DNA from 4 places in the Alteromonas sp. S005 genome. Region 1 is predicted to be linked to each of the others. Evidence: predicted binding sites of a transcription regulator. Region 1 holds the regulator's gene; each other region holds the start of a gene.
The links. The regulator sigma-54, encoded in region 1, starts transcription at its own class of promoters, with help from an activator protein. The targets are predictions, from matches to a motif close to GTTGGCACGNNNNTNGNNT.

Region 1 (7,412 bases):
CAGATGGTTCGTTAACGGGCGTATTTACTGATGGTGATTTACGCCGAATACTCGACGCTCGTATAGATGTGCACAATGCAACAGTAGAAGACGTGATGACCAAAGGCGGCAAAACAACCACCGCAGATCAGCTAGCTGTAGAAGCCCTAAACCTAATGGAAACCCATAAAATAAGCGCATTGATGGTTACCGATGAAAAGCGCAACCCTGTCGGAGCCTTCAACATGCACATGCTTTTGAAAGCGGGAGTACTCTAAATGAAGACGACTCTATACACTGATCTAGAACAGGCACTTTATGAGCAGTTGGCGCACATAAAGCTTCTAGTATGTGACGTGGATGGCGTATTCTCAGACGGCCGTATTTACTTAGGTAATGACGGAGAAGAGCTTAAAGCTTTTCACACCCGCGATGGATATGGCGTAAAAGCGCTTGTAAGTAATGGCGTTAATGTCGCTGTAATAACAGGACGACGCTCAGCAATTGTAGAAAATAGAATGAAGGCGCTAAACGTAGCGCACATTATTCAAGGCGAGGAAAACAAAGCAGACGCGCTTGCCGGGTTAATGAAAAGCCTTGGGTTAAGCCAAAGAGAAGTTGCCGCCGTAGGTGATGACATGCCCGATACTGGTATGTACCAACATGTAGCGGTAAAAATTGCAGTCGCTGATGCTCATCCTTTCGTTGCAAAACAAGCGAACTGGATCACCACACTGCCGGGTGGCTTTGGCGCAGTCCGAGAAATATCGGATACCATCTTGCAAGCTAAGGGCGTGGCAAACGATATTTTCGGAGCTAGTGTATGAGCCAATTTGGCTTCAATCGCTTGGGTTTAAGCATATCGGCGCTATTTATCTTAGCGCTGTTGATGTATGTCCCAACTTGGATGGAAGAGCAGCCTGAGACGCAAGGTAGCAGTCAAAATGATGCGCTTAAGCCTGCATATAAGGCAAAAAACTTAACTACAACCTTGTACAACCAAGACGGCGAGTTAAATCACAAAGTCTTTGCAGAGTCTATGGAACACTACGACCAATTGGGTTTCGTGTTATTTCAGCAGCCTAAATATACTCTTTATACAGAGAGTGCAACATCACCTTGGGTTGTGACTGCGCAGGAAGGAACGCTGTATAACAATGAGTTAATTCAGCTTGAAGATAGCGTTGTTATTGAAAATAAAACCAGCGATGATTTTGTCAAAAGCTTATCCACCGAATACATCCAAATAAATTTAAACACGAAACAAATGACATCTGATCAACCCGTTGAGATACTGGGTACGCAATACCTTATTTTAAGCAATGGGTTTAACGCGAATTTACGCACACAAGAATACGAGCTTTTAGATCATGTACAAACCACTTATTCCCCTAGCAACTAGCTTTCTACTTGCCATCGCTAGCGGTGCGGTACAAGCCAGTGAAGAAGATTTTTCACAGCCCATTAAAATAGGGTCAAATACCCAGTTTATTGATGGTAAAAACAAAACGGCTCTGTACAAGGAAGACGTGCTGATTACTCAAGGTTCACTCCTCATTGAAGCGGATGAAGTAGAAGTTATTGCTACTGATGGCAGCGGCCGAGAAATATTTATCGCCCGAGGGAACCCAGCAAGCTACTCTCAATCATTAGAAGACGGTACACCGGTATCAGCCAAAGCTAATGAAATTCGCTATGAGGTGGTTAATCGCACTATTTCTCTGGCGGGTAATGCCGAACTACAGCAAGATTCTAGTAAAGTACAAGGGGATAAAATTACGTTCGATATGATTACTGAACAATTGCTTGCAACAGGTGGCGCCGGTGAAAATGGTGAAGGTCGAGTAACAACAGTGTTTACTCCTGACACTATTCGTAAAACGTCGTCTAAGAAAGACAACGAGGGCAATGAATAGCAATGGCAACTTTGAGCGCTAAAAACCTTGCTAAATCGTATAAATCGCGACAAGTCGTTCGCGATGTGAGTCTTTCAGTTTCTACTGGGCAAATTGTCGGTCTTCTTGGCCCAAATGGTGCTGGTAAGACCACCACTTTTTACATGATTGTGGGCTTGGTCAACCTAGACAAAGGCAAGATTGAAATTGATGATAGTGAGCTTACTCATCAGCCAATGCATGAGCGCGCACGCCGCGGTATAGGCTACCTTCCGCAAGAAGCGTCAATTTTTAGAAAGCTTACGGTACATGAAAATATCATGGCCATTTTGCAAACCCGTAAAGATTTAAATTCACAACAGCAGGAAGAAGAAGCGGACGCACTACTTGATGAATTTAATATCAACCATATACGTAATAGTACGGGAATGAGTTTGTCAGGGGGAGAACGGCGTCGCGTAGAGATTGCTCGCGCTCTGGCAGCAAAACCACAATTTATTTTGTTAGACGAACCATTTGCCGGTGTTGATCCAATATCAGTTAATGATATAAAGAAGATAATACAGCATCTGCGAGATAGGGGTATTGGTATCCTTATCACGGACCATAACGTACGTGAAACATTGGATGTTTGCGAAAAAGCGTACATTGTGAGTCATGGCGAGCTTATTGCGCAAGGAACTGCGGAACAGGTTTTAAGTAATCAAAAAGTAAGGGACGTATACCTAGGCGAACAATTCAGGCTATAGTTAGTGTAACCGAATTGTCATTTTTCAGTTTCGCTCTGGTATATTTAATTTAGAGCATTTAAATAAGACGTAGATGAAACCATCTTTACAGCTAAAATTTAGCCAACAACTTACCATGACACCTCAGCTGCAGCAGGCTATTAAGCTGCTGCAGCTTTCTACGCTTGATCTCCAGCAAGAGATTCAAGAAGCGCTCGACTCTAATCCGCTTTTAGAAGTGGAAGAAGGTAGCGACGAGCCACAAGTAGAAAAGAACAATGTCGATAGTGACGATAGCGCTGCTGAAGCGACAGCTTCTGCATCAAGCGACACGCTAGAAGCAGGAGATGCACTGGAGAAGAACGACCTTCCCGATGAGCTGCCTATCGACAGCACCTGGGACGAGTACTACTCCGCCTCTTCTGCGCCTGCGCCTGGCCCGTCTAATGATGACGAACAAATCTTCCAAGGTGAAACTACCGAAGACATCCAAGAGCATTTGCTTTGGCAAATGCGCCTGACTCATTTTTCAGATACTGACCGCGCTATTGCCACAGCTATTATCGACTCAATTGACGAGTCGGGTTATCTAACCGTAACCCTTGACGATATCTTAGAAGCGGTTAATGACGATGACTTAGAAGAGCCTATCGAGATGGACGAAATCGAATGTGTGCTTAAGCGCATTCAGATGTTCGACCCCATTGGTTCGGGTTCCCGTAACCCTCAGGAATGTCTTATGGTGCAATTGCGCCAGTTCTCGGACGACACCCCTTGGCTCACTGAAGCAAAGCAGCTTATCGAGGAATATTCGGACTTACTGAGCAGTAAAGACTACCGCACGCTTATGCGTAAGAGCCGATTGAAAGAGGATCAGCTACGCGAAGCAATGCGTTTACTTCAAACCTTGAATCCTCGTCCAGGTAGTGCTTTAGTTACTAAAGAGCCTGAGTATGTCATACCTGATGTTTCAGTAACTAAGAAAAATGGCCGTTGGGTGGTTGAACTGAACCCTGACAGCCTGCCTAAACTAAGCGTAAACCAACAGTATGCTGCGATGAGTCGCCGTGCTAAGAACAGTAGCGATTCACAATTCATCCGCTCGCACATGCAAGAGGCTAAGTGGTTCATAAAGAGCCTTGAATCTCGTAACGATACCTTGATGAAGGTTGCAAATTGCATTGTGCAGCAACAAATGGGCTTTTTTGAGCACGGCCCGGAAATGATGAAACCAATGGTGCTAAATGATGTCGCAGAAATGGTAGATATGCACGAATCCACTATTTCACGTGTGACAACGCAAAAATACATGCATACGCCCCGTGGTATCTTCGAGTTGAAGTATTTCTTTTCAAGCCACGTTGCAACCGAGTCAGGTGGTGAATGTTCATCCACAGCGATTCGTGCATTGATCAAGAAGTTAGTGGCTGCGGAAAATCCTAGCAAGCCGCTAAGTGATAGCAAGATTGCTTCGTTGTTGGCCGAGCAAGGCATAAAAGTCGCTCGGCGAACAATAGCAAAATACCGGGAATCGTTATCGATCCCGCCGTCGAACCAACGCAAAAGCCTTATCTAACCGGGCTTAATAATATAAGGAAGACGAAATATGCAAATCAACCTTACTGGTCATCATGTCGAAATCACCGACTCTTTGCGTAATTATGTCGATACGAAGTTCAGCAAACTTGAACGTCACTTTGATCACATTTCTAATGTGCATGTCATCCTGAACGTTGAAAAATTAAATCAAAAAGCTGAAGCGACTGTTCATTTAAGTGGCGCTGAAGTATTCGCATCCTCAGAAAATACCGACATGTATGCGGCGATTGACAGCATGGTTGATAAACTCGACCGGCAGGTAATCAAGCATAAGGAAAAACTGAAAAAACATTAGTAGTTAATTAAGCATGGATATACAAGCCATCGTAAGTCTGGACCGCACCGAGTGTGCGGTTCAGTGTAATAGTAAAAAGCGAATTCTTGAGATCATCGCTGATATCGCTGCCAAGCATAACGATAACATCGACCAGGCAACGGTTCTAAATAGCTTGATGGCTCGAGAACGTATGGGTAGTACGGGTATTGGAAACGGCATAGCACTGCCTCACGGTCGCCTGGCTGGCCTTGATAAGGTGATAGCAATTGTTGTAACCAGCACGCCTGCTATCAACTTCGATGCCCTAGATGAAAAGCCTGTAGATATTTTTTTTGCACTTCTCGTTCCCGAAGAGCAAACCGAAGGACACCTTCAAACATTAGCTACCGTTGCTGGCAAGCTAAGCGACAAAGAAACCATTAAAACAATACGACGTGCAACAAACAGCGACGAAATTATTTCTGCATTAAGTTAGACAATAAGCGCTTAAACATTATAGGCAGGCGCTTAAATCAACAACGCGTATGTGATGAAACCAGAATATAAGGGAGAGTTTAGGTGAAGCTGATCATAATCAGTGGTCGTTCAGGGTCTGGTAAGTCTGTCGCACTTCGCGCATTAGAAGACTTAGGTTATTACTGTGTTGATAATATCCCAGTTAATTTGCTTCCTACCCTTACCCATACTGTTGTTGATGAATACGATCAAGTTGCGGTAAGTATTGACGTAAGAAACTTACCCAAAAATCCTGATGATTTGGTAGAGATTCTAGACTACCTGCCTTCTTCTTGGTCTATGACTATAGTGTACATCGACGCAAGCGATGATGTACTGGTTAAGCGGTTTAGCGAAACGCGCCGTCTTCACCCTTTAGCCAAGCTAAATAAGTCTCTCTCAGAAGCTATTAGAGCAGAGTCTGCGCTGCTCGCTCCTATTACTGAGCGCGCTGATTTGTACTTAGATACAGACAAGCTAACAATACACCAACTCGCAGAGCTGATCCGAGAACGTATCCTAGGTAAAAAGAGCTCTCGCCTTGTACTGGTGTTTGAGTCATTTGGCTTTAAACATGGCATACCCAAAGATGCCGATTATGTTTTTGATGCGCGCTTTCTACCAAACCCTCATTGGGAAACGGACCTTAGACACCTCACTGGATTAGATGCCCCCGTTGAGGTGTTTTTAGGCTCACAACCCGTAGTGACCAAGTTTATTTGGCAAATTCAAAATTTAATGACCACATGGCTTCCCCATTTAGAACGCAACAATAGAAGCTATGTGACTGTGGCTATCGGCTGCACTGGCGGCCAACACCGCTCTGTCTATATTGCCCAAACCTTGTCAAAAACCTTCGGCGAAATACACCCTGATGTGCAAATTCGTCACAGAGAGCTCAACCAATAATGACTATCAAAAAAACACTTACTATCGTCAATAAATTGGGGTTACACGCCAGAGCTGCCACGCAACTGGTACAGCTGGCTAATCAATTTGATGCCAAAATCATTTTGAAAAAAGGTGATAAAGAAGCAGACGCTAGCAGCGTTTTAGGCTTAATGATGTTGGAGAGTCATCAGGGCGAACAGGTCGATGTTATTGTTGATGGTGATGACGCAGCCGACGCACTTGCAGCTATTGAAGAGCTGATTGAAGGTAAATTTAACGAAGACGAATAGCGGTAAGTCAACTTCCCTTTGCTGAATTAATCAACAGTTAGCACTGTTAAGTAAAATTCTCTTGTAGAACCTACGCAATTATCATGACAGACTTAATATAATTGCGATATTCTACACATACTTAGGCTACACAGCTTCTATTTTCAATCTCAGCATAGTAGGAATAACGCCTTATGGCAGAAGCGCTTGTTTCTAAATACGTACAAACACAGTTACGCGCTCTTAACGCTGCATTGATCAACGGTCAATTTGTCTCTGTACGTAAACTTCTGCTTGAACTTCCCCCCTCTGATGTTGCCCATATTCTTGAATCTAGCCCTAGCAGGACTCGCGATGAGTTGTGGGAGCTGATTGATAGCGATTTTCACGGTGACATTTTAGAAGAACTGTCTGACGATGTTCGAAACGGTATTATAACAAAGATGCTTCCCGCCAATGTGGTTGACGCACTTGAAGAGATGGATACCGATGACTTAGCAGAAACGCTAAGCAGCCTTCCTGAACCTGTGTTAGCAGACATTCTCGACTCAATGGATGCACAAGATCGCGTGCGTGCAGAGCAAGCACTGTCTTATGGTGAGGAAACCGCTGGTTTCATCATGAACACCGATACCATTACCTTGCGTCCTGACGTTACCATTGATGTAGTTCTGCGCTACATTCGTTTAAAAGGTGAGTTGCCGGAAAATACAGATACCTTTTATGTGGTAAATAGAACCGATAACCTTGTTGGCATTGTTCCTGTCACCCGTCTACTCACCGCAGATACCGACGAAAAAGTGTCTGATGTCATGGACGAAGAATCGGAAGCCATACCGGTGCACATGCCTGACGATGAAGTGGCTAGCCTATTTGAGCGTTACAACTGGCTTTCGGCACCGGTAGTTGATGAAAACAATCGTCTAGTAGGACGAATTACCATTGATGATGTAGTTGATATCATTCGTGAAGACGCTGAGCACTCTATGATGAGTATGGCCGGTCTCGATGATGATGAAGATACCTTTGCACCTGTTATGCAAAGTACTAAACGTCGGTCCGTATGGCTGGCCGTTAACCTTGTCACTGCGCTAATGGCTGCGATGGTAAGTGATTTATTCGAAGCCACGTTAAGTCAACTTGCCGTGTTAGCTATCTTAAATACCATAGTACCGAGCATGGGCGGCGTTGCTGGTAACCAAACCCTAACGCTAGTTATCCGCGGTATGGCGCTCGGACATGTTAATGCCAGTAACTCGCGCTGGCTTATTAGTAAAGA
Region 2 (7,412 bases), on a different contig from region 1:
TGTTAAACACCATGTCTCTGTTCTCATGTAAGTAGCTAAGCTGCTGCTGATGCCAATCGTCACACTGAGTGAATGCTGCTTCTGTAGCCGCTAAACCTAGTACGGTTACCCACGGCACTATGCCCGCTGCGGCATTGGTAAATGCCTGACGCAGTTTACGATTAGGAATAATGGCAAAAGACGTACCTAAACCAGCAATATTGAACGTTTTGCTGGCAGCCATAAGTGTTACGCTATTTTCAGCAAGATTAGCCTCGCGACCCGCCGGGATGTGCTGTTTGCCTTCCTCAAGAATAAGGTCGCAGTGAATTTCATCAGAGCAAAGCTTAACGTTGTTCGCGTTACAGATTTCAGCAATGCGATCCAGCTCCGCTTTAGAAAGTACCGAACCTACCGGGTTCATGGGGTTACAAAGAATAAACAGTTTACATTTAGGGTCGGCGGCTTCTCTTTCTAACGCCTCAAAATCTAGCGTGTAGCGCGCACCTTCGACATCTGAAATATTATCAGAACTCGTGCCGTCAGCATTTTGCACTACCGTACCTATGTCTACTCGCTCTAGGCCATTAAGCTTTGGGGCTGCTAGCAATGGCGGGTAATTAGGCGTTTGAATAAGCACTTTATCGCCAGGTTCACAGTATGCTTTGCATGCTACGTTAAACGCAGGTACAACGCCTGGCGTCCACACTAGCCATTCGGGCTGAATTTCCCAATTGTGCTTATCTTTAAGCCATCGCACTACGGCCTGAATAGCGCCGTCGTGATGGGCAGGCAGTATATACCCCATATTTCCATGTTCAACCTGGCTAGAAATGGCATCTAAGATTGGCTGAGCACAACGAAACTCGGTATCAGCCACCCACGCAGGAATGATGTCTCTTCCTTTGTATTTTTGCCATTTGAACGAAAACGTATCTTTTCTAGAAGGGGTATTATCGAATAAGGCGCTCACATTACATCCTGTTGCATAAAAACTTATACCAACAGTGTAGAATTTTAGCGCCTCTTAAACTAGGGGCGTAAGATGAATTAACCCGAATTTGCTATATCGAAATGTACTTTTATAGAGATAAAGCAAAGGCGTTATAAACGCCTAGGTCTGACCTTTAAGGCTTAATTAGCGTTTGTGACCGCTTCTTTAGATTTTTGAACCAGCTCTTCCATACTAAGCGGTTTAGCTAGGAAACCAGTGACTTGAAGCTTTCGCGCTTCAATAACGAGTTCTTTATTGGGGTCAGCTGTTATGAGCAAAAAAGGAACGTCTAAACCCGATGACTGACAGGTTTTTAAAAGACTAAGCCCGTCATAATCGGGCATGACTTGGTCACTAATGATTAAGCTTAACGAATCAGAACTTTGTTGCAGCAAAAAATCTCTAGCAAACTTACTACGCGTAAATGGAAAAACGGTAGCGTCTAACTGCGTTTCTAACGCGTCAGTAATTAGGTCTAACGTGATGGGATCATCTTCAACTACGGCTACAGAAAACACTACCCTTCCCCTTTCATAGGTTCATTAGCCGCTGATATTACAACGACTTAGCTTACGAATTAAAGCGTAAGCCCACTTATCTACAAGCATAGAATCTCAAAACCCATTTGACCACTAACCTTTGGTCGATATTTACGCTTTTTTCAACATAAGACTGTTTGTTTGAAACAACTAATTTTTCACACAAGAACGTAAGTGTGAGTTGGTGAAAAAAGGCAGGCTTGAAAATATCAATTGAGAAAATAAAAAATGCCAGCAAAAGCTGGCATTTTTAAACTGATGTAGTCTTAGAAGCTATTAAGACTTCGGTGCACGCGATGCGCGCTTACGCTCGTTTTCAGTAAGAAGCTTCTTACGAATACGGATAGACTCTGGCGTTACTTCTACTAGTTCATCATCATCGATAAACTCAAGCGCTTGCTCAAGAGACATTTTGATTGGTGGAACTAGGGTTTGCGCTTCGTCAGTACCAGAGGCACGTACGTTTGTAAGCTGCTTACCTTTAAGCGCGTTTACTGTTAGGTCGTTGTCACGGCTGTGAATACCAATAACCATCCCTTCGTAAACTTCAACACCGTGACCGATAAATAGGCGGCCACGCTCTTGTAGGTTAAACAGGGCGTTAGTTAGTGCTTTACCGTTTGCGTTCGCAATTAGTACACCGTTTTTACGCTTACCGATAATTCCGCCTTTGTAAGGGCCGTAGTGATCGAACGTATGATACAGAAGACCAGAACCCGACGTCATTGTCATGAAGTCTGTTTGGAAACCAATTAGACCGCGGCTTGGAATAACGAAATCGATACGTACACGACCTTTGCCATCTGGAGACATATCAGTCATTTCGGCTTTACGAAGACCTAGCTGCTCCATAATAGAGCCTTGGTGTTGCTCTTCACAGTCGATAGTTAGCGTTTCGTAAGGTTCTTGTGTTTCGCCATCTACTTCTTTCAGAATTACTTCTGGACGAGATACAGCAAGCTCGTAACCTTCACGACGCATGTTTTCAATAAGAATGCCTAGGTGAAGTTCACCACGACCTGATACGCGGAACTTATCAGGGTCTTGAGTTTCTTCAACGCGAAGCGCCACGTTGTGTACTAGTTCGTCGTTAAGACGCTCTAGGATGTTACGTGACGTTACGTACTTACCTTCTTTACCCGCAAACGGAGACGTGTTTACCTGGAAGGTCATAGTTACAGTAGGCTCATCAACCGTAAGCGGAGGAAGCGCTTCAACTGTATTTTGGTCACAGATTGTGTCAGAGATCTTAAGTTCGCCAAGACCAGTGATAGCAATGATGTCGCCAGCATGCGCTGATTCAACTTCATGACGTGCAAGACCAAGATAGCCGTAGACTAAGCCAACTTTACCGTTGCGCTTTTCGCCATCAGCAGTAACAACCGTCACTTGTTGGTTTGGCTTAACCGAACCGCGCTTAACACGACCCACACCAATTACGCCCACGTATGAGTTGTAATCAAGCTGAGAGATCTGCATTTGGAAAGGACCGTCTACGTCTGCATCAGGTGCAGAAACTTGCTCAACGATAGTTTCAAACAGCGCATTCATGTCTTCTTGCGGCTCGTCAGCGTCGTGTGATGCCCAGCCATTTAGTGCAGAAGCGTAAACAACTTGGAAATCAAGCTGCTCATCAGTTGCACCTAAGTTGTCGAAAAGGTCAAACACTTGGTCCATTACCCAATCTGGGCGTGCGCCAGGCTTGTCGATTTTATTGATAACAACAATTGGCTTAAGGCCTTGGGCAAATGCTTTTTGCGTTACAAAACGCGTTTGTGGCATTGGACCTTCCTGTGCATCTACAAGTAGAAGTACAGAGTCAGCCATTGACATTACACGTTCTACTTCACCACCGAAGTCAGCGTGTCCTGGAGTGTCTACGATATTGATTCGGTAGTCGTTCCAGTTGATCGCTGTGTTTTTAGCTAGGATGGTAATGCCACGTTCTTTCTCGATGTCGTTCGAGTCCATTACGCGTTCTTCTTGCTCGCCTCGAGATTCAAGGGTGCCAGACTGCTGTAACAGTTTGTCTACCAGGGTGGTTTTACCGTGGTCAACGTGGGCGATGATTGCGATATTACGCAATTTACTAATATCAGTGGTATTCATGCTTAATATAGAGCCTGTGTAAATCGATGCCAACTTAATTCGGGAATCGAATAAGTCTGCATTAGATTTGTTGCAAAAAAATGCAGATAGAGAAATTTGCGCGGATTGTACAGAAAAACCACGACGTTTGCGCACCTTTTTTTGCTTAGAAGTCACTTTTATTAGAATTCCCTCTTTAGTTCAAAAAACAACCATCCCAATTGCACCGAATTGAACATATACAGTGGTGATGTGATACAAAGTGATCTAGGCTAGATGACATAAAAGTAAGAATTAAGCACCACAATAGAGCACTGTCGCACATTTATGGTGCAAACCTATTCAAATGGAAGTGATAGATGCCTGTCTATGCCGCAAAAATCGGCATGCTTGTAAATGGCATGATAATCGCTTTCACTTTTGCCACTGTTGGGGTGAAGCTGATCATTCCGCATTTTTACATTAAACCTGGAGGACACGATGTCAGTAGATAAGGCATTAGAGCTGATTAAAGAAAGTGAAGCGAAGTTTGTAGATTTACGTTTTACCGACACCAAAGGTAAAGAACAACACGTATCAATTCCTGCAAGTGTTGTTGATGAAGAATTCTTCGAAGAAGGTAAAATGTTCGACGGTTCTTCAATTGCTGGTTGGAAAGGCATCAACGAATCAGATATGGTTCTTCTTCCAGACGCAGACAGCTGCGTAGTAGACCCTTTCGCAGAAGAAACACAAGTAAACATCCGTTGTGACATTGTTGAGCCTTCAACAATGGAAGGTTACGAGCGTGACCCACGTTCTGTTGCACGTCGCGCAGAAGAGTACTTGAAATCTACAGGTATCGGCGACACATGTTTCTTCGGCCCAGAGCCAGAGTTCTTCCTTTTCGACGACGTGCGTTTCCACACAGATATGGCAGGCTCGTTCTACAAAATTGATTCTTCAGAAGCAAAGTGGAACTCAGGTGAAGAATTCGAAGGCGGCAACATGGCTCACCGCCCTGGTGTTAAAGGCGGCTACTTCCCAGTACCTCCGGTAGATTCTGCTCACGACATTCGTGCTGCTATGTGTATGGTTATGGAAGAAATGGGCCTTGTTATTGAAGCTCACCACCACGAAGTAGCGACAGCGGGTCAAAACGAGATCGCTTGTGAATTCAACACGCTAGTTAAGAAAGCGGATGAAATTCAAGTTTACAAGTATGTGGTACACAACGTTGCACATGCATACGGTCAAACTGCTACCTTTATGCCTAAGCCACTTGTTGGCGATAACGGTTCTGGTATGCACTGTCACCAGTCTATCTCTAAAGACGGCGTTAACATCTTCGCAGGTGACAAATACGCAGGTCTGTCTGAAGAAGCACTTTACTACATTGGTGGTATCATTAAGCACGCGCGTGCAATCAACGCTTTCGCCAACGCTTCTACAAACTCTTACAAGCGTCTAGTTCCTGGCTTCGAAGCGCCGGTAATGCTTGCATACTCTGCGCGTAACCGTTCTGCATCAATTCGTATTCCGCACGTAACCAGCGATAAAGCGCGTCGTATTGAAGTACGTTTCCCTGACCCAACAGCTAACCCTTACCTTGCATTCTCTGCAATGCTAATGGCTGGCCTTGACGGTATCAAAAACAAGATCCACCCTGGCGATGCTATGGATAAAGACTTGTACGATCTACCTGCAGAAGAAGCGGCTGAAATTCCAACTGTTGCAAGCTCGCTTGAAATGGCACTTGAAGCACTTGATAACGACCGTGACTTCCTTAAAGCAGGTGGCGTTATGACTGACGACATGATTGATGCATACATCGACCTTAAGTCAGAAGAAGTAACTAAACTTAACATGACAACTCACCCAGTTGAGTTCGACATGTACTACAGCGTGTAATAACACTCTGTATAGCGATATATACTAAAGCCCGCTCTGCGGGCTTTTTTTATGGGTGCTAATTAACTACTATGTCATTAGGGTGACGTTAAAAAATAATATCTATGTTTGCGGCATTAGAGCAGCCAGCCAAACGCAAACCTTTTTTAACTATCACTTGATAGACTCAAAGACAGAGCCAGTCTAACAATGTAGTAAGCTAGCATTTTCAAAATATATAGATTAGGTAACGACACGTGCGAAACAAAATGCGATACATTTGCTTATTCACACTACTATTGAGTAGCAGTAATGGATTGTTACCTCTGCAAGCCGCTACGCTGAGCGAAGTGCAAGGCAATAATTTGCAGCAAGAAGCACAAACAAACGAGACAGAGCAAGGCGCCGAGGCATCGACTGCTCCATCATCTTCGACTACAACAATCTATAAGGTGGTAGGAAAAGACGGCTCTATTACTTTCACCGATAAGCCTCAACAAAATGCTGAGCCACTGGCATTCGATGATAAAACCCAAAATGTCGTCACAGCTACTAAAGTGCCTCCCCCACCACCGCTTAAGCCTGATGCCCCAAAACCAAGTTATCGCGTAGTTATTAAATCTCCTGCACCAGAAGCAACAATCCGAAATAACCTAGGTGAGCTTACCATTTCTGCGGCACAAACTGGTGCCCCCAAAGCCCCCATCTATCGTTTAATTTTCGATAACGCCCCATTTGCAAGCAATAGTTCGGGCGTATTTAAACTGTCAGGTGTCCATCGTGGAGCACATACTTACAAAGTTGAGCTAACAAACAATACGGGCAAGACTCTTGCATCGTCTCCAGAACAAACGCTTTACCTACATCAGGCATCGGCGTTAATTAATAACTAAAAGCGTGCAACCATTGTTCTGTAAGCGCACCACCGAGGTTCAGTCAGCTATGTTTGCTTAGCCTCTTATTCGCGCATCGCATTATTGCAAGCTACAATGCACAATTATGGTGCAAAGGAGACGGGCTCGGATGCATTCCACCGAGTTAGAAACACAACAGCTTATAAATAGCTTAAACACTGCATTGGTGATGGTAGATAACAGACTGACCATTGTTTACGCCAACCATGCAGGCGAAGCTTTGTTCGAGACGGGTCTAAAGCAACTTACCGGCCACCCGCTTCAAGACTTTTTCTTACCGGGCACAATTGAGACAACCCGACTTAAAGCGGCGATTAGAAAAGGTGAAGACTTTACCGAGAACGAAATTAAGTTAGCGTTCAGAGATAATCGCTATGTTTCTGCGGATTTAACCGTTACTAATTTACACTTTGAAGATGGCCCTAGGCTGTTGTTCGAAGTAAAAAAGATTGACCAGCAAAAGCGTATTTCTCGAGAGAATTTACAAAATGCACAGCATTATGCGGCTCGAGAGCTAGTACGTGGTCTGGCGCACGAAATAAAAAACCCGCTAGGTGGCATTCGAGGCGCAGCGCAGCTTTTAGAAAAAGAGCTGTTGGAAGAGCACAAAGAATTCACCCGTATGATCATTGAGCAATCTGATCGTCTGCGCAACCTGGTGGATCGTTTGCTAGGCCCTAACTCACTGCCTCGATTCGAAGAAAGTAATGTGCATCAGGCTCTTGAAAAAATACGTAGCCTTATGCGTTTTGATTCAGATAATCCTATAGCTATAGTCCGCGATTATGACCCCAGTATACCGCCGCTTTTATTAGATCCTGATATGATTCAGCAAGCGGTGCTTAATATAGTCAGAAATAGCATTCAGGCCTTAACCGAAAGCCAAACTCCTAACCCTGAAATTAGGTTGGTGACGCGAATTGAGCGCCAAATGACGATTCAAACGAAGCGTCATGCACTGGTTGCCAAAATAAAGATTATAGATAACGGCCCGGGTATTCCTCCTGAAATTAAAGACACACTTTTCTA
Region 3 (7,412 bases), 150 kb from region 1:
GCTCTGAGTTTGTCACCGTGCCGTCTTTTTCTGACCAGCCCGTAGCGGGAAGAGCAACGTGGGCATAGTTGAGCGTATCATTCGATTCAACAATATCAGACACTACGACCATCTCACACTTTGAAAGAGCGCGCTCAACTTGGCCTCGATTGGGCATACTGACAACAGGGTTAGTCCCCATTATCCAAACAAATTTTACCTTGCCACTTTCTATTGCGTTAAAGAGGTCTACCGCTTTAAGACCCTGTCCTTTGGGCATAACGGGTGCATCCCAGTAGGACTTCACTACTTCGGTATGCTCAGGGTTTTCAAGGTCCATGTGGGCAGCTAGCATGTTAGCCAAACCACCAACTTCACGCCCCCCCATTGCATTGGGCTGGCCAGTAATAGAAAACGGGCCACAACCGTCTTTTGCAATTAAATCCATAGCTAAGTGACAGTTGATAATAGCTTGTGCTTTGTCCACACCAGCAGAAGACTGGTTTACGCCCATAGAATAAAAAGTAATGGCACTAGATGCTTCACAGAATGCGTCAAAAAAGGCCTTAAGTTTGCTTTTTTCTATATCACATACGCTAGCCACGTCATCCAGCGTTAGGGTGTTTGCACTTTCAAGTGCTTCATCAAGCCCGTCGGCATAGGTCTCGACGGTGTTTCTATCTATTCTACCTTGTGCGTCTGCATAGCTAAGTAAGCCATTAAACAACGCAACGTCGCTACCCGGTTTTATAGGAAGATGTAAGTCGGCTATCGTACAAGTTTCGGTTTTGCGTGGGTCAACAACAATGACCTTCATCGCTGGGTTCTTTAGCTTTGCTCGCTGGATGCGCTGAAAAAGTACTGGGTGGGCCCACGCCGTATTACTGCCAGTGATCACTAATAAATCTGTACACTCTAAGTCGGTGTAATCACAAGGCACCACGTCTTCCCCAAAAGCGCGCTTATAAGCAGCTACGGCTGATGACATGCAAAGTCGAGAGTTGGTATCAATATTGGCACTGCCGATATAACCTTTCATAAGTTTATTGGCAATGTAGTAGTCTTCAGTGAGAAGCTGTCCTGATACATAAAAAGCAACGGCATCCGCGCCATAATGCGCAATGGTAGATGTGATCTTATTCGCAATCACATCGGTGGCCGTGTCCCAATCCACCGATTGTCCTGCTATGGTTGGGTGAAGCAAACGTCCACTTAGGTCGTTTGTTTCAAGCAGGTTTGTTCCTTTAACACACAATCTTCCATAATTGGCGGGATGCTCTGGCGTGCCTTTAACAGTGTCCAGGGTTACGGCACGCTTGCTTACGTTGCAACTGATATCTACACCACACCCTACGCCGCAGTATGGGCATGTTGTTTGTCTTAATTGTTCAGACATCATGTCGGGTTGTCGTGTAGGCATATTCATTTCATTACCTTTTTCGGTTTCACAGCTTTTGAATGCATTTTGCTAACAGGCTTTATTCATGTGGGCGTATAAAAAAGACAGTTTGCTTAAACGCCCACAAAAACCTTTTCGCCCTCTACCTTCACAGCGTAAGCCGTGACGGAAACATCGTCGTGTTCTTTACACAGCCCGGTTTCTAAAAAGTAATGCTCTTTGTATAAAGGCGAAGCAACAACAGGTGCACCGCCTATCGACCCTAGAAGCCCGCGATAGAGTACGTTTGCTTTACCAATAGGGTCGTAGTTACTAATGGCGAAAACCTGAGTTTCGCCGTTTATCTTCAAACTGAAAATTGCCACTTGCTGTGAGTCGACAAGGGCGCAAACCCCACTGTTTGTCACTAAGTCGTTCGTCTCACAAACGTAGTGCCATTGCACTTGCTGTGGTTCTGACGCCATTACATTTTGCGCTGCTGACATAATTTGATTCTCCTAACAGGGTTGATAAGCCAGTGGCTATACCATAGAGACAGGAATGAACTGATCTTTACCTGCTACTTTTTCAGCTTCAGTAGCTGGGCGAACCTGGCCTCGCTCTGAAACAAACTGAATATTGGTGTCGCTAGCATTGCTGTTTACGAATTGACGGAAACGCTTGCGCGACTCTGGGTTTTCGATGGTGGTTTTCCATTCGCACTGATAAGCATCAACCACAGCATCCATCTGTGCTTCAAGCTCACCATTAATGCCAAGAGCATCGTTTATCACAACGTCTTGCAGGTAAGCTAACCCACCTTCTAAGTTGTCCATCCACACCGATGTACGCTGTAAGCGATCAGCCGTTTTCACGTAAAACATCAGCACGCGGTCGATGTACTTAATAAGGGTTTCGGTATCTAGGTCGGTGGCAAACAGGTCTGCATGTCGAGGCTTCATGCCGCCATTCCCGCAAACATACAGGTTCCAGCCTTGCTCGGTAGCAATAACGCCAATGTCTTTGCTTTGGGCTTCTGCGCACTCACGGGTACACCCCGAAACGGCAAATTTAATTTTGTGCGGTGCACGTAAGCCTTTGTAACGATTCTCTAAATCAATGGCAGTGCCAACAGAATCCTGAACACCGTAACGGCACCAGGTGCTGCCCACACACGATTTCACAGTACGCAGTGCCTTCGCGTAGGCGTGGCCGGTTTCAAAACCACCAGCGACCAGTTTTTCCCAGATATCAGGTAAGTGCTCTACGCGCGCTCCAAATAAATCAATGCGCTGACCACCTGTGATCTTGGTGTACAGGTTGTATTCTTTTGCCACTTCACCTAGCAGAATCAACTTCTCAGGCGTTATTTCGCCACCAGGTACACGCGGTACAACGGAATACGTGCCATCTTTTTGCATGTTGCCAAGGTAGATATCGTTGGTGTCTTGCAGAGGAAGATGTGAAGCCTTAAGAATGTAGTCGTTATACACCGAGGCTAAAATTGAGCCGACAGCGGGCTTACAAATTTCACACCCTAGACCTTCACCATGCTGCTCTAGTAGCTCGTCGAAGGTGCGAATGCCGTTTACCTTAACGATGTGAAAGAGTTCTTGTCGGGTGTAATTGAAGTGCTCACAAATGGCTTTCGATACTTCCACACCGCGCTTTTCAAGCTCGCTGTCTACCACATTTTTAAGTAGAGCGGCACAGCCTCCACAACCTGTACTGGCCTTAGTTTCACCTTTTACATCGCCAACGCTACAACAGCCGCCTTCAATGGCTGAAACAATATCGCCCTTTGTCACATTTAGGCATGAACAAATAGACGCGGTGTCTGGCAGTGCATCGGCACCTAGCGCCGGTGCAGCATCGGATGAGGGCAGAATTAGGCTTTCTGGGTGTTCAGGTAATTCAATATTATTAAGTGCATACTGTAGGAGCGTGTCGTAGTCGCTGGTATCGCCAACGAGTACAGCACCAAGCACGTACTTTTGCTCGCTATCTACCACCAGCTTTTTATACACGCCCTCGGGCTGATTTAAGTACGTGTAGCTAAGCGCTCCGTCTGTGCGTTCATGGGCATCGCCAATTGAGCCCACTTCTACGCCCATTAGCTTGAGTTTAGTGCTCATATCTGCGCCAGCGAACTCGGCATCGCCACCTGTAATATGACTTACGGCCGTGCGTGCCATGGTGTAGCCAGGTGCAACAAGACCAAAGATTTTGTTATCCCACAGCGCACATTCACCCACAGCGTAAATGTTCGGGTCAGACGTCACGCAGTGGTTATCAATAACAATACCGCCGCGCTCACCCAGTGTTAGCGCTGACTTTCTGCCGAGCTGGTCGGAAGGTCGAATACCAGCAGAAAATAAAATCATGTCAGTTTCTAGTGCAGTGCCGTCAGCAAACACCATTTTATAGCGGCAGGTATCACCGGCCTCGATAGTTTGGGTGGCCTTTTGGGTATGAACCGTAACGCCTAAATCTTCAATTTTGTCTTTAAGCACGTTACCACCAGCTTGGTCTAGCTGCACTGCCATAAGCTGAGGCGCAAATTCTACTACGTGAGTGTCTAGCCCAGCTTGCTTTAGGGCATTCGCGGCTTCTAAACCTAGAAGACCGCCGCCAACGACAACACCAACTTTGCTCACCGCGGCTGACGCTTCAATGGCGAGTAGGTCGTCAATGGTGCGATACACTAAGCAATGCTCTTGATCGTTGCCTGGAATAGGTGGAACAAATGGGTATGAGCCCGTGGCTAGCACCAGCTTGTCGTAGCTAAACACCTGCCCTTCTGAAGTCGTGACTTTATTATTGTCACGGTCAATATCGGTAACTAAAGCATTGGTGACGACATTGATTCCCCATTCGGCGTACTGAGCGGGTGTAGCAAGCGCTAGGTCATCAGCACTCGCGCCACTAAAAAATGATGACAGATAAACGCGGTCGTATGCGAGGCGAGATTCGCCGCATAAAACGGTTATTTCTACATTGGCATCGCTTTGGTGAAGCTGTTCAACAAAATGGTGCCCCACCATGCCGTTGCCTACGACGACAATTTGCGTTTTTGAGTCCAATGAAGTCATGATATTCCCCTTTTTTCGGGACAAAAAAAAGCCCGCTTCAACTTTCGTTGATGCGGGCTTCGTTGCCTATTTTGCTAGTACTGACACTTAAGACCAGCATACTCTAACTAACACATTTTACGGAGTGTTATAAATCACACAATTTTTCAGCGATTGACACAAATCACCAAAACACACTTTACGCTTATAGCTATCCAAGTTCAGTGCCAAAACCGTAATCCGTTGTTTTTATTTGATTTACTAAAAAACAGGTATTATTCAGACTTCAAAACTGCACCAAACAAACGCAAACCTGTGTTCACTTGGTGCATTAAGAACTATCAAATAAATTAGGCCAGTTTATCCGTTGCTACACGGTAGCGAGGGTCTTCGACTACGTTAATTTCAACAAATTTGTCGGCCTTGCGAAGCAGTGAGCGACACTCATCGCTAATATGGCGAATGTGTAGCTTCTTACCTTGCTCTTCGTATTTATCTGCAAGGGTATCTAGTGCGTCGATACCTGATGAATCCCAGATACGAGAGTCTTTAAAATCGATAACTACATCTTCTGGGTCGTTAGCGATATCAAACAAGTCTTTGAAATGGGTTACCGAGCCAAAGAACAGCGGGCCGTCTAGCTCATAGACTTTCCAGCCGTCGTTATCAATATGCGACTTCGCTTCGATATGACGGGCGTGTTTCCATGCAAATACAAGGGCTGAAACGATAACACCCACTACCACCGCAATGGCAAGGTCGGCAATAACCGTGACACCTGTTACTAGAAATAGCACAAAGGCATCTTCTTTGTTTACGCCGCGAATAATTCTGAATGACGCCCACTCGAAGGTAGCGATAACCACTACGAACATTACGCCAACAAGAGCAGCAAGCGGGATCATTTCAATCAGCGGTGCAGCAAATAGAATGAAGCCCAATAGTACAAGTGCGGCAGTAATACCGGATAAGCGACCACGGCCGCCAGAGTTTATATTGATCATGCTTTGACCAATCATGGCACAACCGCCCATACCGCCAAAGAATCCGTTAACCGTATTTGCAACGCCCTGGCCAACACACTCTTTATTACCTCGACCGCGGGTATCGGTCATTTCATCAATTAATGAAAGAGTAAGAAGCGATTCAATAAGACCAACCAAGCAAAGAATTACTGAGGTTGGTAGTACTATCATAAATGTTTCCCAAGTGAACGGAACCATAGGAATAGCGAAGCTAGGAAGCTCGCCTGCAAGTGTTGCAGTGTCGCGCTGGTCAGCCGGTAGCAAGTCACGAACAAAGTCGATTACCGTACGTGCTTCTAAGTCGAGGCCGTGTACTAATGCGGTTACCGTAACAATCGCTACTAGCGAGGCAGGAACGGCTTTTGTGAGCTTAGGCAGTAAATAGATAATGGCCATGGTTAACGCTACAAGCCCTAGCATCCAGTACAGCAGTGTACCTTCCATCCACTGCAGTTCTCCAGCAGCGTTGGTGACTTTAAACTGACCTAACTGAGCTAAGAAAATAACGATAGCAAGACCGTTTACAAAGCCAAGCATTACCGGATACGGCACTAAGCGGATAAACTTTCCGAGCTTGAAAATACCGCACAATATTTGCAGTAATCCAGCCAAAATAACCGCGGCAAATAAATACTGCACGCCGTGTTGGGCAACCAGTGCCACCATTACAACGGCCATGGCGCCGGTAGCACCAGAAATCATTCCTGGTCGGCCACCAATAGCGGAAGTGATTAAGCCCATCATGAAAGCCGCATAAAGACCAATCATTGGTTCTACGCCGGCTACAAATGCGAATGCAACGGCTTCAGGAACCAAGGCAAGCGCCACGGTAATACCTGATAGCACGTCATTTTTAACGTTGCTGTCTTTACTGGTAATTAAATCGAACATGTTCTCTCAGAAGCTAGGATGTTAAACACAACAACCTACCGTGGCGTACACTGCGTTACAGCAGAACACCAAGTGGGTAGGAGAATTTTTCGGCGATTCTATCACCATTGTTGCTTAAAATCTTTTAATAGATTGTTACTACGGCCTGTTGAACGTTGATGTACAGCAAAGATCAACAAGCCCCCGTCCAAACTACTTGGCGCTTACGTGATAAGCACAAGGCTCTTTGCACCATTTCTAATACTGTGAGCTTGTCAATTTTTCATGTAAGGCCTCAGGGCTTAATTTAATAGCGAATGCTGACAAATTGCATCGTACATGGCATCGTATAAAGGTTTTTATTCACCGCGTCGTTCAATGCGCTTCGATTTCTAATACGGGGCTACGATAAGACGTCGCAATAAGGCACAAGTCTTATTCAACGAGGAGTTAAAGTGGTACCTTATATTCTGACCATTTTGTGCGTGCTAGTGGCAGGCGCTATACATTGGATGTCGCCGAAGGCTTATTGGAAAGCCACTATTATGTCGACCGCCGTTATTTTACTATTTTCTGTAGCGGCATTGTTCATCTTTAAAGCATCAGGAATGCTGGTTAGCGAGCACACAGGCGAGAATGCTGATTTTTCAGGACAAATGCTAACCATCACCACAATGATTGCCTTCTTCGGTTTCTTAATATCGCTGTTTGTAGGCTGGTTTCTTCGCGTAGTCAGAAACTAATTTGGAAAGCAAAACCACATAGTTTGCGAGGCTGCACCATTTTGGCGCAGCCTCTTGCCTCTCAACTTCCCTCTTAACGCCGCTAACCTTCCCGTCCCCCCTTATAAAGTCACCTTAAGTAAAAATTCCAGTCACACCACATGCCGCGAAATGTCAGCACTCCGAGCGTTTTTGTTCACGCTAACGCTTATCTTCATCAATTCTAATAAACAGGGCATAAGTGTTGCTTGGTAGACGTATTGCTCTGCTGAGTCCAGGGGGCTAAAAGCAAAGAGTTTCAAAAAATCGTTTCGCCAATAGATGCACTCATCAAGAAAAAATTCGAAACGTGTGTACCAAAGATTAG
Region 4 (7,412 bases), on a different contig from region 1:
GGTCAGATGACAAAAATCGTTATCGACGTAAACGTTACCCCAGTGCCAGAGCTACAACAAGAATCAGAACGCACTGAGTCTGAGTTTCGTCTTTATTTCCAAAAATGGTTGAATGGTCTATGGGAAAATAAAGACAATCGAATAAAGAAACTGTTGGAGTTGTAAATAATGGAAGTCAGTGCTTCAGTACGCGATCATTTCATTCATTTGGTTAAAGACGTTTTTCCAAAATTGACCACTGAAGATCCGCTTTACAATTTGCTTGCACTAGGCTCTATACTATTCGTAGCAGTCCTAATCTACGTGGTTGCGCGCCTGCTAGTGCGGCCTCAAATTGCTAACTGGGTATATAAGTCGAATAACAGGTGGGATAACGCGCTACAAGAGCACGGCTTTTTTAGACGTTTAATGCACCTCTTCCCGGCTCTCTTTATTTACATCACTACCCCTGTACTCATTGATAGCGAAGCAGTCATACATGGATTGGTGATTAAGAGTGCTCAACTATACATGCTGTATAGTGGGCTATTAGCTTTGTACGCCATGCTAAGTACAGTAGAAGATGTCTACAATGCTTCAGCCCTATCCCGGCGCGCCCCTATTACAGGCTTCATTCAGGTAACCAAACTTGCCTTCGCAATCATTACGATACTGCTTAGTATTTCTTTGATTGTAGATAGAAGCCCGCTGCTAATCGTGTCAGGCCTAACCGCCATTGCAGCTGTATTGCTACTCATCTTCAGAGACACCATTTTAGGCTTTGTTGCAGGTATTCAAATTGCCGCCAACCGCATGTTTAATACGGGCGACTGGATTGCGATGCCCAAATATGAAGTAGATGGTGAGATACTCGAAATAGGCCTTACTAACGTTAAAGTACAAAACTGGGATAAAACTATTTCGACGCTGCCGACCTATAGCCTCACCACAGAAGCAGTAAAGAACTGGCGCGGCATGCAAGAGTCTGGTGGACGCAGAATTAAGCGCGCTATTTATATTGATGTGCACTCTATCAAGCTCTGTGACAACGATATGCTTGAGCGCTTTTCGAAAATTCGCTATATCAATGAATATATCGACAAGAAGAAAAATGAGCTCCGTGCCTATCACAGAGATTATTCTATCGATGAGTCGGATCTGCTAAACAATCGCCGACTTACCAACATTGGCACTTTTAGAGCCTACTTAGAGGCATACTTGCGCAAGCACCCGGATATAAATCAAGAACTAACCTTGATGGTTAGGCAGCTACCGCCCAATGAGCTGGGTTTACCTTTAGAAATTTACTGCTTTAGCATTCAAAAAGAGTGGGTGAAGTACGAGAAAGTGCAGGCCGATATTTTTGACCATGTCATGGCCATGCTGGATTTGTTCGACTTACGCGCTTATCAACGTGATGGGCATTTATCCTTGCTTGCTCATCGTGAACACAGCGTATTTAACAGCACTGACGAAAGCGATGCCCGACAGGAACCTGCTCAGCACCGTATTGATGATAAAAGTGCTAATACGCCAAGGCAAGTTAATGCGCCTGAAGGAGATCAGAACAAGAGCTGACACGGCGGCAAGAACAACGGCAATAGAACTGATATCTGTATCTTTTAAAAGGCGAAAAAAAACCGGCTGTAATAGCCGGTTTTTTCATAGTATTTATCGCTTAAGCCAGTGCGTAGGCCATCAGTAAGCAAAGTACTAAACCAGTAACGCCAAAAAAACCGTACTCGATTTTTTCCTGCATACCTTCAGCACCTGCTTTAGCAGTCATAAAGCCCATAACGACGCTGCTTAGCCCTAGCGTAAAGGCAATTAGCGCAACACCAAACATAATTGCATTAATCCAATCAGCCATTGTGATAACCCCTTAAAAATATTGGCGGTATTATGCACCAATAAATAAGATTTCACCATGCTTGGATTGGCTTAAATGTATCGCTATTGGTATTAATTGATCTTAGTCAAAACTACTAATTAGTTTGCAATTTCACTAAATAGTGAATTGAAAACCATCGCTAAAAACCAACAAAAAACTTAACCCACTGAAATATATAAGTTTTAAATTTTGGCAAGGCCATTGCTCTGTTAAAGATATGCCAGCGAACAACGCTAGTGTTTATTTAACAGTGACTCTACAAGCCATTGAGCCCATTTACCAAGGTCAATGCGTCACATGTAAACTAAGGAATGAACAATGTCTAACAAACTACTACTTTCTGTTGCCGTTACCAGTGCTTTGATAAGTGGCCACGCATTCGCGCATGACACAAGCTTTCAGAACAATAGCTGCGACATGGAGCTAGATGGCCATATTCAGTATTACCAAGGCGACCTCACGGTTCAGATGGACAATGGTTCAGTAATGACCATTGATGCCCAACACAATATGACTATTAACGGCGAGTCAGTTTCGCTAGACAGCGAACAGCAACGTTGGGTAAGTGAATACTACAACAACATTGATATTGCTATTCCTATGACTCTTACCATTGCCAGTGAAGGACTGCAAATTGCCAACGTAGCAGTAACTGAAGTATTTACTGAACTGCTGGGCGGTGACCAAATGAGTGATGATTTCAATGAATTGTTCAACTCACTAGAAACTAAATTAAACACCTCATTTTATGATGACGCGGGTAATATTCGCGTAGATTCTACGAAATTTGACGAGCCAGGCTGGTTTGACGAAAGCTGGGAGCAAGAGTTTGAAACACAAATTGAATCTTTGATCAGTGAATCTATGGGCCGAATTCTTATCGCGGTTGGCACACAAATGCTGTGGGAAGGTGGTGATATGTCTGAGTTTGAACAAAAAATGGAGCGCTGGGGTGAAGATTTAGAATACCGATTAGAAAGCCAAGCCGCTTCGCTAGAAGAGAAAGGCGATGCTTTGTGTAAAGTGTTGAAGAAAGCCGACTATGCCGAAGGTAAAATGCAGGCATCTATCTCTGGGCTTGATGATTTGAACCTGCTGGACATTGGTCAACCAGCCCAACACGGCCATAACGACGAAATGAAAATGTAGTCGTGTAATTTAGCGAACTAAACCCGCTACAACAAACTACTTACCTTTCTGTATCGCTTACTTTGAAACCGACTGAAACCAGTCGGTTTTTAGTTTTTATACCAGTTGCTAGCTAACTCTTTAATATCTCACCTCACTCAGATTTCTGCTTTTTCAGTTATTGGTAGGCGTATTAACGACATCCGCCCCCCGATTGATGTACTCTTAAGCCCAAACAAAGGGGAATTTAATCGATGACTCAGAATGTAGTAATTAGTGGCTATGGCTGGTTAGCCGGCTATGTAGGCAACGCACTGTCAGGTAAGGTCAATATTATAGGCACTACTCGAAGCCAACAGAAACGCCTAGCGTTAAAGGAACAAGGTATCACCGCAATTGAATATGCGCTGGGCGATGATACATCTGTATTATGTAGCTACTTGCAAGACGCGACTTTATTATTAAATATCCCACCTGGTAGAAAAAACACCAACCTCGAGTCATTTACTGAAAATATGCTGCAACTTATTGATGCAGCACTAGGCGCAGGCGTCGCGCATATTATTTTTATTAGTACCACATCAGTTTATGGGGATGACACGAGTAACGTCCTTACGGAACAAAGTGACACGAACCCACAAACTGCTTCGGCGAAAGCCCACGTGACTATTGAAAACTACTTACTGTCCATGCGAGACCAAGCTGATATCAGTATTGTTCGCTTAGCGGGTTTAGTAGGCCCAGACCGTCACCCTGCTCGTTCATTAAGTGGAAGACAGTTGGATGCAGGAAATAAACGAATTAACCTTGTTCATGTGCACGACATTGTGTCTGCGTTAACCTCGATTATTTGCGACAAGCCGCTAAACGACGTTATACACCTTTGCAGCTTATCTCACCCTAAGCGCGGTATTTATTATGTAGATGCAGCTAACGCGATGGGTATAGACGCCCCACACTTTTCTGATACAAAAGCTCAGCCTGGCGGCAAGGTTATCGACGCTACACAAAGTTGGAACAGGCTTAACATTACGCCTACCTATGGTGACCCCTATAGCATGTTTTAAGGTTTATACCGATATGTTCGTTTAGCTCGCTAAGACGATTGTAGATTCATTAAGGTGTATTCGCTAATAAGTTGCCAAAGAGCGATGAATTAAGAACAAATACGCTAAAAGAAAACGAAAACGGCAAGCCTCTGGCTTGCCGTTTATTATCCGAATTTACTGCTAGCACACAGCAAGTAGAATAGATTTGTGTGATAAACCTCTTAACCGAAAAGGCTTAAACCAAAGTATTTGACAGCCACCGTGTTTACAAAAATCACAAGTAGAATTAGCGGAATAAAGGTTTTTAACGAAACATCCACATACTTTTCAAACCAGCTGCCTTTATAGCCGCTGCTGCCTTCTTCCAAAGAAGCATTAAAATTAGCACTCTTCCAGCGATAAATAACAAACAAGCAGATTAGCAGCCCGTTTAACGGCAAAATAGTGTCGTAGAATACATCGTAAATTACGTCAAACAGCGATTTATCGGCGCCTGCGTAGTGCATAAATGACGTCAGCATATCAACTTTACCAAACGACAATGCACTTAAGATAGCCAATAAAATCATAATGCTACCCAAAGAACCAAGGGCCCATTTACGGCTAACACCTTTTTCGTCCATCAATGCCGCAACCGGTACTTCAAAAATTGACACTAGCGATGTAATGGCCGCAAAGAAAACTAGTAAGAAGAACAAGCTAGCGACGACAGAAGCGCCCATATAACCAATGGAGTCTTGTAGCGCTAGGAAAATACTAGGCAGATAAGTGAAAATCATACCTACGGACGATTCGCTTAGGTCATCAGGATTGATATCGGGGTTGAAAGAGAAGATCGCAGGAAGAATCATTAGGCCGGCCGTAAAAGCCACAGCTGTGTCTGTCAGCGCCACTAGCTTCGCAGCGCTAGGTACATCTGCACGTTTGTCGATATAGCTACCGTAGGTAATAAGAATACCCATACCTAACGACAGCGAGAAAAAGGCTTGGGATAGCGCACCGTTCACCACTTCCGCTGTAATTTTTGAAAACTCAGGAACAATATAAAATTCTACGCCTGCCATAGCGTTTTCGCGAGTGAGTACGAAGATAACAAGGCCGATAAGCATCACAAAAAGTGCGGGCATCAGCAGCTTCGCTGCTTTTTCAATCCCCTCTTTTACACCACCTTGGAGGATAAGATAAACCACACCAACAACGACAGCCATGTAGGCGAAGATAGACTCTGAATTAATAAATACCCCGAAGGTTGCGGGGTCGGCCAGTTTGTCTAAGTTACCGCTGACGGCTTCAAACAAATAACCAAATAGCCACACAGTGATAACCATGTAGAAAACGGCAATCATAAACGGCGTGGCAATCGCGAGCCACCCTGCAAACTTCCATTTCTTTTCGTTGCCACTGATAGCACTATACGCGCCCAGCGGGTCTTTTTTCGCATGGCGACCCACTGACATTTCTGCCAGCATTACCGGTAAACAAATGGCAAAAACGAAGATAGCGTACATTAACAGAAATGCACCACCACCGTTTTTAGCTGCACCGACTGGAAAACCTACCAAATTACCAATGCCCACTGCAGAACCTGCAGCAGCCAATATAAAACCTATGCGCGATCCGAACTGTTCTCTGGCCCCGCTCATATCCCTTCCTCTTGTTGAGTTATTGTTATAACAGTTCGCTTATCACTCATTGTGAAATACAAAAATACCTTGGTTAGAGAAAAGACTTTTTGCACTCATAATGTGTACTTGTTGTTTGCGCTCGATACTCATCGGTATCAAGCTGCGCGAACTGATATTATTTATTATCAGGATGGCGTTTGTTGTTATGACTCACGTGTGGCGTCAACGCGTTGTATTGCTGCCTCTATGGGCGTATCAATACGCTGCACCATTCCCAAAATAGCATGGTAACAGCAGTGAAATAAAAAGTCTTGATGTTGAACTTGCTGAAATGATGTTAGGCCGTATCACCAAGTTACCACTTCGCCATTCCAGTCGATAAAATGACAAGCTTGGTCACGATCAAGCGCTGAAAGGTGGTGAATAAGTTGTTTTGCAGTAAATTCCGGGGTAAATAGCTTTTTAGCGGACACATTCTTTTGAAAAGGCTTCGACAGGCCAGTATCAACAGTACCTGGGTGGTAACAAACAAGCATGACATCTTTTAATCTGCGCTTGTACTCTACCGAGGCTGTTTTGACAAACATATTGAGCGCGGCTTTTGATGAACGGTAGCCATACCATCCGCCAAGCCCGTTGTCTGATATGCTCCCTACTCTCGCACTTAGGCAAACAAGGGTGGACCCTTCTTTACTCATAATATTGACCAAATGCTTAAGCCACAAAGCGGGAATAATGCTGTTTGTCGCGAAGTACGCGGTCAGGGCTTCCTCGCTAACATCTTCTAAGCGTTTTTCGGGGTGAATTCCTTCGCTTTCGTTATGCAACAAACCGGTTGTTATTACTACCGTATTTAACACAACGTCTTGCTCAGCGAGTTGTTTTACAAAACCACTGATATGCTTATCATCCTGTTCAGAAATTTGATGATAGGAAACATCTTCTAAGTTGTTTTCTTCGTTTGTAGCTGCACGACTTACTGCAAACACCCTTGCGCCTGCACTGCGATATTGTTCAATAAGCGCAGACGCTATACCGCCAGATGCGCCAACTATGAGTACGTTATTTTTCATTCGGCTCTCCCGGTACACAGCGGTCACACTGGCGTTTTTTTCCCGTTAAAAAGTAAGAAATGGTATATCTGTGTTTTGCGAATACATTGTAGAAAGCATCCGCGGCATAACGAATGACTGGCCAGCGAAGCGGAGCATAAATCCAGCCCATACCTACTGCCTTCCACGCTTCATGGGTAACATCAAGTCCGGTAATTAGAGTACCGTCCTCGCGAAGCCCGTGAATCCTGGCATTAAGCGCATGCCAATCCATGTCTGGATAACGACTTGCAAAATCAGGGGCCTGAATGTCGACCAAAGTGAGTTTATTATGTTGGTCTCTTTTGCGTAGATGACGCATTTCGGCTATGCACAAGGGGCAATAACCATCGTAAAAAATAATCACTTCTACCTACCTCTGCTAAATAAGACGCTTATCGCTTAAAAGACGATTTCGCCCATGCAAACATGGAAAAACAAAAAATAAATCGCGTTTGCCGTGCACTGTCAGCACTCTTGTCGCGGCCAGTTTAAAACCGTTTTAAGCCGTCGCACGTTATTCTTATTTAATATTCGTTTATACGATAAAAAAACACGCTTGGATGACTTGTGTTGTGACTTACTGACACCCACACTACAAGCAAAGATTAAGAGAGGTTTTATTATGGCAAATTTACAAGTGGCCACT

Region 2: a site for sigma-54 is predicted at 3,996-4,014, ahead of glnA (glutamate--ammonia ligase). Genes of this name have one in related genera too.
Region 3: a site for sigma-54 is predicted at 4,642-4,660, ahead of nirB (nitrite reductase large subunit NirB). Genes of this name have one in related genera too.
Region 4: a site for sigma-54 is predicted at 2,059-2,077, ahead of V7R55_RS16300 (DUF2884 family protein). Genes of this name have one in related genera too.

Annotation. Positions count from the first base shown of each region.
Region 1 is NZ_JAZETN010000005.1:18,865-26,276, forward strand. Features, by position in the region: gene V7R55_RS08085 (KpsF/GutQ family sugar-phosphate isomerase) at 1-257, shown strand, start outside; gene kdsC (3-deoxy-manno-octulosonate-8-phosphatase KdsC) at 258-806, shown strand; gene lptC (LPS export ABC transporter periplasmic protein LptC) at 803-1,381, shown strand; gene lptA (lipopolysaccharide transport periplasmic protein LptA) at 1,350-1,895, shown strand; gene lptB (LPS export ABC transporter ATP-binding protein) at 1,898-2,623, shown strand; gene V7R55_RS08110 (RNA polymerase factor sigma-54) at 2,697-4,178, shown strand; gene hpf (ribosome hibernation promoting factor) at 4,209-4,496, shown strand; gene ptsN (PTS IIA-like nitrogen regulatory protein PtsN) at 4,510-4,953, shown strand; gene rapZ (RNase adapter RapZ) at 5,037-5,882, shown strand; gene V7R55_RS08130 (HPr family phosphocarrier protein) at 5,882-6,154, shown strand; gene mgtE (magnesium transporter) at 6,328-7,412, shown strand, end outside.
Region 2 is NZ_JAZETN010000001.1:180,231-187,642, reverse strand. Features, by position in the region: gene V7R55_RS00735 (MalY/PatB family protein) at 1-952, opposite strand, end outside; gene V7R55_RS00730 (response regulator) at 1,114-1,491, opposite strand; gene typA (translational GTPase TypA) at 1,789-3,621, opposite strand; gene glnA (glutamate--ammonia ligase) at 4,081-5,490, shown strand; gene V7R55_RS00715 (DUF4124 domain-containing protein) at 5,739-6,362, shown strand; gene glnL (nitrogen regulation protein NR(II)) at 6,493-7,412, shown strand, end outside.
Region 3 is NZ_JAZETN010000005.1:168,834-176,245, forward strand. Features, by position in the region: gene V7R55_RS08725 (nitrate reductase) at 1-1,405, opposite strand, end outside; gene nirD (nitrite reductase small subunit NirD) at 1,492-1,863, opposite strand; gene nirB (nitrite reductase large subunit NirB) at 1,900-4,449, opposite strand; gene V7R55_RS08740 (SulP family inorganic anion transporter) at 4,779-6,344, opposite strand; gene V7R55_RS08745 (hypothetical protein) at 6,779-7,066, shown strand.
Region 4 is NZ_JAZETN010000016.1:79,805-87,216, reverse strand. Features, by position in the region: gene V7R55_RS16315 (acyltransferase) at 1-165, shown strand, start outside; gene V7R55_RS16310 (mechanosensitive ion channel family protein) at 169-1,557, shown strand; gene V7R55_RS16305 (hypothetical protein) at 1,658-1,849, opposite strand; gene V7R55_RS16300 (DUF2884 family protein) at 2,189-3,019, shown strand; gene V7R55_RS16295 (NAD-dependent epimerase/dehydratase family protein) at 3,253-4,065, shown strand; gene V7R55_RS16290 (sodium-dependent transporter) at 4,269-5,690, opposite strand; gene V7R55_RS16285 (SDR family NAD(P)-dependent oxidoreductase) at 6,020-6,745, opposite strand; gene V7R55_RS16280 (thiol-disulfide oxidoreductase DCC family protein) at 6,735-7,130, opposite strand; gene msrA (peptide-methionine (S)-S-oxide reductase MsrA) at 7,389-7,412, shown strand, end outside.